3 regions of the Luteimonas sp. A611 genome follow, and region 1 is predicted to be linked to each of the others. Evidence: riboswitches for the same ligand, from Rfam matches in the RefSeq annotation. Region 1 holds a riboswitch; each other region holds the start of a gene.
What was found. Region 1 has a riboswitch for cobalamin ahead of ACW5EG_RS13410 (TonB-dependent receptor domain-containing protein). Riboswitches for the same ligand answer to the same signal wherever they lie in the genome.
Positions count from the first base shown of each region.

Region 2: it holds a riboswitch for cobalamin, as region 1 does, so the genes downstream of both, metE (5-methyltetrahydropteroyltriglutamate--homocysteine S-methyltransferase) here and ACW5EG_RS13410 (TonB-dependent receptor domain-containing protein) in region 1, are expected to answer to the same signal.
Region 3: it holds a riboswitch for cobalamin, as region 1 does, so the genes downstream of both, ACW5EG_RS14645 (ribonucleoside-diphosphate reductase subunit alpha) here and ACW5EG_RS13410 (TonB-dependent receptor domain-containing protein) in region 1, are expected to answer to the same signal.

Region 1 is NZ_JBSVRP010000003.1:28,219-31,488, forward strand. It holds gene bioD (dethiobiotin synthase) at 1-654, opposite strand, end outside; gene ACW5EG_RS13400 (GAF domain-containing protein) at 781-1,263, shown strand; gene ACW5EG_RS13405 (TfoX/Sxy family protein) at 1,260-1,640, shown strand; cobalamin riboswitch at 1,690-1,920, shown strand; gene ACW5EG_RS13410 (TonB-dependent receptor domain-containing protein) at 2,034-3,270, shown strand, end outside.
Region 2 is NZ_JBSVRP010000001.1:2,167,091-2,170,360, reverse strand. It holds gene metE (5-methyltetrahydropteroyltriglutamate--homocysteine S-methyltransferase) at 1-1,194, opposite strand, end outside; cobalamin riboswitch at 1,383-1,619, opposite strand; gene ACW5EG_RS09695 (nitric oxide reductase activation protein NorD) at 1,775-3,270, opposite strand, start outside.
Region 3 is NZ_JBSVRP010000003.1:325,249-328,518, reverse strand. It holds gene ACW5EG_RS14645 (ribonucleoside-diphosphate reductase subunit alpha) at 1-1,480, opposite strand, end outside; cobalamin riboswitch at 1,649-1,875, opposite strand; gene ACW5EG_RS14640 (TonB-dependent receptor) at 2,251-3,270, shown strand, end outside.

The DNA of each region.
Region 1 (3,270 bases):
CTCCTTCGCCGCAACAGCACCATCGCCACCCACCGCATGCCGCAGCACGCCCATGCACGGCGCGGGCAGCGCCTCGCGCAACAGCGCCAGGTAATCGTCGACGCGATCGAATGCCGGATCGACGCGGTTGCCGATCCACCCCGCCAGCCGGCAACCGTCTGCTTCGATCGCCTTCGCAGTCAGACGTGCATGGCTGAGGCAGCCCAGCCGCAGCCCCACCACCAGCATCACCTGCCCGCCCACCGCGCGCGCCATCGCCGATTGCTCCAGGCCATCGCCCATCGGCGCCAGCCAGCCGCCGGCACCCTCGACCACCACTGCATCGGCGCTGGCCGACAAGCGCGCGAACGCATCCAGCAGCGGCGGCAGCGTCACCACGATGCCCGCATCGCGCGCGGCAAGCTGCGGCGCGGTGGCAACCGGCAGTGCGAACGGATTCACGTCGGCGTAGTCCGGCACTGGATCACTCGCGGCCCGCAGCGCGAGCGCATCTTCGTTCTGCCAGCCATCGGCGCCATGTTCGCAGCCGCTGGCCACCGGCTTCATCCCGACCGCACGCAGCCCGCGCGCGCGCAACGCATGCAGCAGCGCCACCGACGCGAAGGTCTTGCCCACGCCGGTGTCGGTGCCGGTGACGAACCAGGCCTGGCTCACCGCGCGCCCCCGTCCTTCCGTTTCGACGTCCGCAGCGCGCGTATGCACAGGCAGGCCGCGGCGCGTTCTGGACCGTGTTTCATCCGTCCTCCGGAGGGGTCGTGCACGCGCTGCTACACTGCCCGCATGTTCACTGCAGCAAGTCTAAGCGGCGACAAGCCGCAGCAGTACGCCCAGCTCGCACAACAGGCACGCGCGCTGCTGCATGGCGAACACGACCGCATCGCCAACGCCGCCAACCTGTCCGCGCTGGTCTACCACGCGCTGCCCGGGCTGAACTGGGTCGGCTTCTATTTCCATGACGGCACCGAGCTGGTGGTCGGCCCGTTCCAGGGCTTGCCCGCCTGCGTGCGCATCCCGCTCGACAAGGGCGTGTGCGGCGCGGCCGCAAGCAGCCGCCAGACCCAGCGGATCGACGACGTGCACGCCTTCCCCGGCCACATCGCCTGCGACTCCGCGTCGCGATCGGAGCTGGTGGTGCCGCTGCTGCACGGAGACACGCTGGTTGGCGTGTTCGACATCGACAGTCCGGAGCCGGCCCGTTTCGACGTTGAAGATCAGGAAGGGCTGGAAGCCATCGCCCGCATCTGGGTCGAATCCCTGTCATGAATGCACCGCTGAAGATGCGCAACATCGGTCCGAAATCCGCCGCCTGGCTGCGCCAGGTGGGGCTGCGTACCGAGCAGGACCTGGTCGGCGCCGGTCCGGTGGACGCCTTCATGCGCGTGCGCCGCGCCGGCTTCAAGCCCAGCCTCAACCTGCTCTATGCACTCGAAGGCGCGCTGCGCGATTGCCACTGGCAGGAAGTGCCGGAGCAACGCCGCGTGGAGCTGGTGGCCGCAGTCGAGGCCGCAACGGCCGAGCTGCCGCTGCCGCGCGGGCGTCCTGCCGCCGCGCCGGTGACCACCACCCACCATCAGGAAGAAACCCCGTCCGCCTCGTTCGGCTTCCTCGACGAGCCCGACCGCGGCGGCGACCGCGACTGAGCCACCTGCGCGCGTCGCAGCACGCGCCGCCGCACGCACCCTTCCCGTACAATGCCGCCAGCTCCAGGGTGGCCCGCGGATCTTCGTCCAAGGGCTGAAACGGGAAGCCGGTGACGCCGTCGTCGCAACGCGACGCGGTCATCCCGGCACTGCCCCCGCAACGGTAAGCGAGTACGGCCGCCGCATCCGCCACTGTGCACACGCATGGGAAGGCGCGGCGACCGGGGCACACCTGCCCCAACCCGCGAGTCCGGAGACCGGCCCTGGAGTCCACTGGTTGCGATGCGGAGGGCGTCGCGGCGTGCCGTGCGCCGTCGTGTGCCCGTCCGCCATCTCTCCGCGCGCAACTCCATGCCATGCAAGGCGCGCGGGGCGCGCGATGGAGCCGATGCGATGTTGAACCGTTGTTCCCTTTCCCTGATCTCCGCGGCGGTGGCCGCGGCCCTGCCCATCGTGGCACTGGCCCAGTCGGCCACCGACCTCGACGAAGTGGTGGTCACCGGCACCCGCACCGAGGTGGCCCTGGCCGAAAGCCTGGTGCCCGCCCAGGTGATCGACCGCGCGCAGATCGAGCGCAGCCAGGCGCGCGACCTGATCGGCCTGTTGCGCGGGCGCGCCGGCATCGACGTCGGCAACACCGGCGGCCGCGGCAAGCTCAGCAGCCTGTACCTGCGCGGCGCCGAGTCCGACCACGTGCTGGTGCTGGTCGACGGCATCAAGATGAACTCGGCCACCGCCGGCATGCCCGCGATCCAGGACCTGCCGCTGGCGCAGATCGAGCGCATCGAGATCATTCGCGGCCCGCGCTCGAGCCTGTACGGCTCCGAGGCGATCGGCGGCGTGATCCAGATCTTCACCCGGCGCGCGCAAACGCAGGGTTTGGCGCCAAGCCTCACCCTCGGAATGGGCAGCCACGGCAGCCGCGAGCTGGGCGGCGGCTTCGACCTGCGCGGCGCGCGCGGCTGGCTCGGCGTGCACGGCGCCTACGATTCCACCGACGGCTTCAACGCCTGCCGCGGCTCGGGCGCGCTGTTCCAGGGCTGCTTCGCCGACGAACCCGACGACGACGGCTATCGCAACGTCTCGCTGGGCCTGCGCGGTGGAGTGCAGATGGGCGAGGCGTTCGAGCTGGAGGGCAGCTTCCTGCAGGCCGATGGCGACACCGAGTTCGACGGCTCCTGGACCAACCGCTCCGAGGTGCGCCAGCAGGTCAGTGCGCTGCAGCTGCGGCATGCGCCGCAGGGCGGGCGACTGGAACTCACTGCGGCCCTGGGACGCAGCCAGGATCGCTCCGACGACTACCAGGCCGAGGAGCTCCGCAGCGCCTTCGTCACCCGCCGCGACAGCGCTTCGCTCCAGGGCGACCTGCAGCTCCGCCCCGGCCATCTGCTGACCGCGGGCGTCGACCATCTGGACGACCAGGTCGACAGCCTGGTCCCCTATACCGTCGATGCCCGTGACAACACCGGCGTGTTCCTCGCCTACGACGGTCGCGTCGGCAGGCAGCGGCTGCAGGCCAGCGTACGCAACGACGACAACGCGCAGTTCGGCAACCATCTCACCGGCAGCCTCGGCTGGGGCACGGCGCTGGGCAACGGCCTGCGGTTGTCTGCCAATGCGGCCACTGGCT
Region 2 (3,270 bases), on a different contig from region 1:
GGCAACCTCCGGCCTGTGGACCCGGGGCGATCGCCGTCTGGCTTCGATCCGCTCGCGCGCCAGCGCCAGCGACGAGTCGGCCGACACCAGCCCGTTCAGCGCATCGGCCAGCACGCGCAGCTCCTCGAGCTTCTGCCGCGCGAATGCAAGCCACCTGTGGAGGTCGGCAGGCAGCGAACGTTCCAGCGTCACGTCGAGCGGGCTGTGCAGCAGCGAGCAGGACGGGGCGACCTGCAGTCGTTCGCCGCCGCGCCGGTCGTGGGCGCGCCGCGCCAGCGCCAGTGCCTGGTCCAGGTCCGTGCGCCAGACGTTGCGCCCGTCCACGAGGCCCAGCGACAGCACGCGGTCGGCTGGCCAAGCGTCCAGTACCGCGTCAAGCTGCTCCGGTGCGCGGACCAGGTCGACGTGCAGGCCCTCGACGGACAGCGAGCACGCCGTCACCAGGTTGTCGCCCAGCGCGCCGAAGCACGTCGCCAGCAGCAGCCGCGGCCGCGACACCCGTGCCAGCGTGGCATAAGTGTGGCGATAGGCGGCCTGCTCCGATGCGTCCTGGTCGAGCGCCAGGCAGGGCTCGTCGATCTGCACCCATTCGGCGCCGGCCTCGCGCAGCTTTCCGAGCAGGTCGGCATATGCGGCAACCAGGTCGGGCAGCAGCTCCAGCCGGTCGCCGCCATCGACAGATTTGGACAGCAGCAGGAAGCTCGCCGGGCCGAGCAGGACAGGGCGCGCCTTCGCTCCGGCCGCCTTCGCTTCCAGGAACTCTGCAATGGGCTTGTCGCCACGCAGGCGGAAGGTCTGCCCGGCCTCGAGTTCGGGCACCAGGTAGTGGTAGTTGGTGTCGAACCACTTGGTCATTTCCAGCGCCGGCAGGTCCAAGTCCTCCGTCTGCAGGCCCCGCGCCATCGCGAAGTAGGCCTGGAGCGGGTCGGCGTCGGCCAGCGCGCGGTAGCGGGCGGGAATCGCGTCGAACAGGAACGCGGTGTCCAGCACGTGGTCGTAGAGCGAAAAATCGTTGCAGGGCACGGTGTCCGCGCCTGCGGCATGCTGCAGCTGCCAGTGGCGAAGGCGCAGCGCCTGCGCCTGGTCCTGCAATTCCGCGGCGGACGTATCGCCCCGCCAGAATGCCTCGACCGCGCGCTTGAGCTCGCGCCTGGCGCCGATGCGGGGAAATCCCAGGTTTGTCACGGTGGTCATCGTGCTTGTCCTCGATTCGGAGTGAACGAAGAACGAAGGAACCGCGCAGGCTCCCCACGACACGGCAGGCGCCCACGCCAGCGACCTTCGCCCCCTCGGGCGAACCGGTGCCGTCGGACATGCGCGGACTTCCATGCCAGGTCGGGCATGGGCTTCCCGCGCACCCTTCGGGCGCCAGGTCAGACAGGGATCGCTCCCTGGCCGAGGCAGGTCTTCGGGCTCGTGGACCCGGCCGGCCGAAGCCGTCCACCTACTGCCCGCCGCTTCCCGGTCCGCCAGGACCAGTGCTTGTGGCGAGGGTCGTTTCCACACACCGCTGCGGGGCAGCGCCGGAATGGGGCCCCGAAGGCCCGCACCGGACTTCCCAATTAAATATATCTCTCTATCGCAATAGAGAGATATATACCTTCGGCGGGCGCAACGTTACCCCGCTGCACGTGCCCGGTCAATCATCAGTGGGGCCGCCTGCCTGGAGCGACCGCCGCCGGAAGCTGCGGAACGGCAGCCGGGACCGGAGGCCGCCGGGGGCGTTGGCGCAGCAACCTGATCGGCCAGGCATGGAACGCGTGCGCGACTGCCGTCATCGCGCCAGCAGGCGCTTGGTCCAGTCCAGCAGCACCAGCGGCAGGCGCTCGGGCGTCGACAACAGGGCGTAGTGGCCCGGTCCGAATACCTTGGGCAGGTAGCCCGGGGCCTGCAGGTCCACCGTCAGGCAGAACGGGAAGACGCCCTGCAGCCGCGCTTCGGTGACCGACTGGCGCATGTCCTCGACGCCGAACAGGCCGTCGTAGCGGTCGGCGTCGTTGGGCTTGCCGTCCGACAGCATCAGCAGCAGGCGATGCTCGGCGGGTTGGCGCATCAGCAACGCCGTCGCATGGCGGATGGCGGCGCCGGCGCGGGTGTAGTTTTCCGGTTCAAGACCGGCGATGCGCAGCGCCACTTCCTGCCCGTACGGCTCGTCGAAGTCCTTGAGCATGCGCATGATCACGCCGTGCGGGCCTTCGCCTGAAAACGACATCACGCAGAACGGTTCGCCCAGGCCCTGCAGGGCCATGCACACCAGCAGCAGCGCCTCGCGTTCGACGTCGATGACGCGCCGGCGATCGCCGATGAAACCGTCGGTGGAGCCGCTGGCATCGACCAGCAGGCAGACCGCGATGCTGCGCCGGCCCGGCCGCCGTGCCTCGTACAACCCTTCGCGCAGGAAGCCGCCCGCGCGCAGGTCGGCGCGGCCTTCCACGCAGGCGTCGATGTCGATGTCCTCGCCGTCGCTCTGCCGGCGCAGGCGCACGCGTTCGGGCCGCAACGCCTCGAACTGGCGGCGAATGCCGTCCAGGTGTGAGCGGTGGCGGGCGAGCGTGGCGTCGATCCACGCGGGATCGCCGTGCACCGGCGCGATCAGGCGCACCGTGGTGCCGTGTTCGATGTAGGACGCGTCCGCATGATTCCATTCGGGATAGCGGAAGCGCGCGTCGCCTTCGCCGTCGCCCTTGAACTCGAGTATTGCGCGACTGGCCGGCGGGTCGTCCGACAGCAGCACTTCGCGCGGCGGGTCGGGCGCGGCGATCATGCGCGTCGATGCCAGCTCCGAGAGCATGTCGCCGTATTCGTCGGCGCTGGTCTCGTCGTCGCGATCGACCGGTCGCTGCAGGCCGAAGGGATCCTCGGCGACCTCGTGCGGGGCGTCCTGCTGGATCATCCACACGCCGGGCTCGCCTGGCTTGTCCTCGTCCTCGACCGCATCGCGCCCTTCGGGCCGGCGCTCCATCCGCGCGCTGCGCACCGGCCGGTCGTCGTCGACCGCGGACGGCGCGCCGTCGACGAGGTGGGCGGTGGCGCCGCCGGTCGTGCGCAGTTCACCGGTCCACCAGTCACGGTACAGCGGCATCGGCCCGAGCCGACGCGATTCGGCGGCGCTGATGGACCACTCCCGCAGCAGCCGTTCCGCCTGTGCCAGGGAATCCCCGACCGCATGAGCCGCTGGCGTGGGAGACGACGCCAGATCGCGCTCCAGGATGTCGCGCACCAGCCGCTCCAGCGGCTGTCGTGCCGGCGCGAAGTCGGCCAGGGGTGGCC
Region 3 (3,270 bases), 300 kb from region 1:
TGACCTCGTCGCGGTAGAACATGAACGGGTTGCCGGTCTCCAGCTGCGACACCATGATCCGCTTGAACAGGTCGATCGCCTTGACCGTCCTGCGGCCGATGCGCTCGTCGTTGACCACCTCCTCGTACTTCTGCCGGAAGCTGCCCTCGCCCCTCGATTCGTCGTAGAAGTCCTGCAGGTACCAGCCCCTGAGCCGCTTCACCTCGTGCGGGTCGAACAGGTACCAGTCGCCGCGGCGTTCCACCGCCTCCATGAACAGGTCGGGGATGCAGACCGAGGTGAACACGTCGTGCGCGCGCAGGCGCTGGTCGCCGTTGTTGAGGCGCAGGTCGAGGAAGGCCTCGATATCGCGGTGCCAGATGTCGAGGTACACCGCGACCGCGCCCTTGCGCTGGCCCAGCTGGTCCACCGATACGGCGGTGTTGTTGAGCTGCTTGATCCACGGCACCACGCCGCCGGACGAATTGGGCACGCCGCGGATCGCCGATCCCGACGAGCGCACGAAGCCCATGTAGGCGCCGACGCCACCACCGCCCTTGGACACGCGCGCGATGTCGGTATTGGAATCGAAGATGCCCTGCAGCGAATCGTCCACCGTGTCGATGAAGCAGCTCGACAGCTGCCCGCCCACCTTGCCCGCGTTCTGCAGCGTCGGCGTGGCCACGGTCATGTACAGGTTCGACAGCGCCCAGTAGGCCTCGCCCACCAGCTGCATGCGCCGCCCGCGCGGCCGCTCGTCCTGCATCAGGTACAGCGCGATGGTCAGCCAGCGCTCCTGCGGCAGTTCGTACACGTTGCGCGCGTGATCGGTGGCCAGGTAGCGCGTGGCCAGCAGGTACAGGCCGTTGTAGGCCAGTAGCCTGTCGCGCCCGGGATCGATCATCTTGCCGGCCTCGATCAACTCTTCCTTGGAGTAGGCGCGCAGGATGTCGTTGGAATAGATGTTGCGGTCGGCCAGCGATTCCTGCAGGCCGACATAGGAGCCGTACTTCTGTTCGACGTCGTAGAAGCGGTTGCGGCCGGCGCGCTTGTACAGGCGATGCAGGTACAGGCGTGCGGCGAACATCTCCCATTCCGGTGCGGCCACGTCGACGCGTGCCTCGGCCTCGCGGATCAGGTGGTCGACCAGATCGTCGGCGTTCACCGCGTCCTTGCGCTCGACGAAGCCCAGCACGCTGCGCTTGTAGTCGGCGATGTCCAGCTGCGGGAACTCGGCGTGGACGCGGTCGATGGCGCGCTCCAGGCGGGCGCGGTCGAAGGGGATGCGGCGGTTGCCGGCTTCCTTGGTGATCCAGGTGGATGCCGCGACGGCGACGGCCGCGGTGTCGGCGCGGCCCGGATCGGCGCCGGGCGCGGGCACGATGTCGTCGCGCGCGTCCGCAATGTCGTGGTCACGGCCCGGCGAGGGCGCGTCGGAGCCGGTGGCGCCGGCGCGCGTTGCGACCGCGATGTCGCCGCGGGTGTCGTGGTGTTGGCTCATGCGTCCTCCATGCGTGGCGCACGGCCGGCCTGTCCCTCGCAGGCGAGCGTGGCGTTGGAGGCAGGGTGGACAGGCGGCGTCGCAGAATCCGGGACTGCGCATGGCGCGGCCCGAACTGCTCCACCAGCCATCTCCCCCCGGAGATTCCGCGGCCGGCACCGCGCGGCGTGCATGCGCGCGGCTGTCGGCAGGTCTTCGGACTCACGGGCCCGGACGCCGTGGCGTCCACCTCCCCCGCCGCTTCCCGGAGCGCAGGCTCCAGTGCTGGTGGCGGGTTCGTTCCCGATTACCGCTGCGGGGCAGTGCCGGACTGGCCGAGCCTTGCGGGCTGGCGTCACCGGCTTCCCTTTTCATCCCCGCACCAGGTGCGGAGAACCGACAGGGCACAAGATAGTGTGGTCGGGTTTTGCGGTCAACCGAAAATGTTGTGGTCTGTGGAACCGACGACCGCCGCGCGCGAACGTCCACGCCTGCCCCGACACGGCCACCCGTGCGCCCTCCACCGAATGCGTGAGATGCGCAGTCGGCCTCCACGTCGGCCAGCCGCGCCCTTCGCGCACCGAATCCGAAACGTCGCGAAGCCTGGCGACTCCCGACAGATGCGCGTCTGTGTGCGCGCCGTGCCTGCATTCACCCCGCTTGGCCTGAATGCGACGGCATCCGGCCCCCGCGACGCAACTGGTTCCCATTGCCGCGCGCATATTCGAAGTGTCGGCGCCTCCCCTGCGACCTGCAGGGCCGGGCTGGCCGGAACACATGGGGAGACAGACATGCAGAACCGTTTCGGATACGACGTTGTCGCGCACGGCTGCCGGCGCCTGCGCCTGGCCGTCGCCATCGCGCTGGCGAGCAGCGCCGGCCTGGCCGCTGCCGCACCGCAGGACACGCAGCAGCAGGACACCGCGGCTGCAGAGGGCGCCATCGAACTCGACCGCGTGATCGTCACCGCCGCCAAGCGCGAGCAGTCGGTGCGCGAAGTGCCGGCGTCGGTGTCGGCGGTCACCCAGCAGCAGCTGCAGGACCTGGGCGCGCAGTCGCTGGCCGACTACGTGCAGAAGACGCCGGGCGTGGTCTTCAACAGCTACCAGCCGGGCGTCTCGCACGTGGTGGTGCGCGGCATCTCCACCAGCGCCGGCAATCCGCAGGGCCAGCCGACCACCGGCTATTTCCTCAACGACGTGCCGCTGATCGAGCCGGGCTGGACCATCGCGATCCCCGACATCGACGCCTTCGACCTCAACCGGGTGGAAGTGCTGCGCGGCCCGCAGGGCTCGCTGTTCGGCTCGGCCTCGATGGGCGGGGCGATCAACTACATCGCCAACACCGCCGATGCCTCCGGCTTCGATGCTGCGGTCGAGGCCGGACTGTCGTCGACGCGCAACGCCGATATCGGCTACACGCTCAAGGGCATGGTCAACGTGCCGGTGAAGCAGGACGTGTTCGCGATCCGCGCCGTGGCGCAGCAGCGCAGCGCGCCGGGCTACATCGACAACCTCGGCACCGGCGAGGACGGCGCCAACGACCTGTCCGTCTCCGGCGGCCGCCTGTCGATGGTGCTGACCCCGAGCGAGGCCACCACGCTGACCTGGCTGAGCCTGCTGCAGACCATCGATTCGGACGACAACGCCTACCGCATCCCGGAACTCGGTGACCTGGTGCGCTACACCTCCACGCCCGAGTTCACCGAGACCGACATCGAATTGCACAGCCTGCGCTGGGACCAGGACCTGGGCTGGGGCACGCTGACCGCGCTGGCCTCGCGCCAGCAGAAATCGCAGGACTGGCGTTTC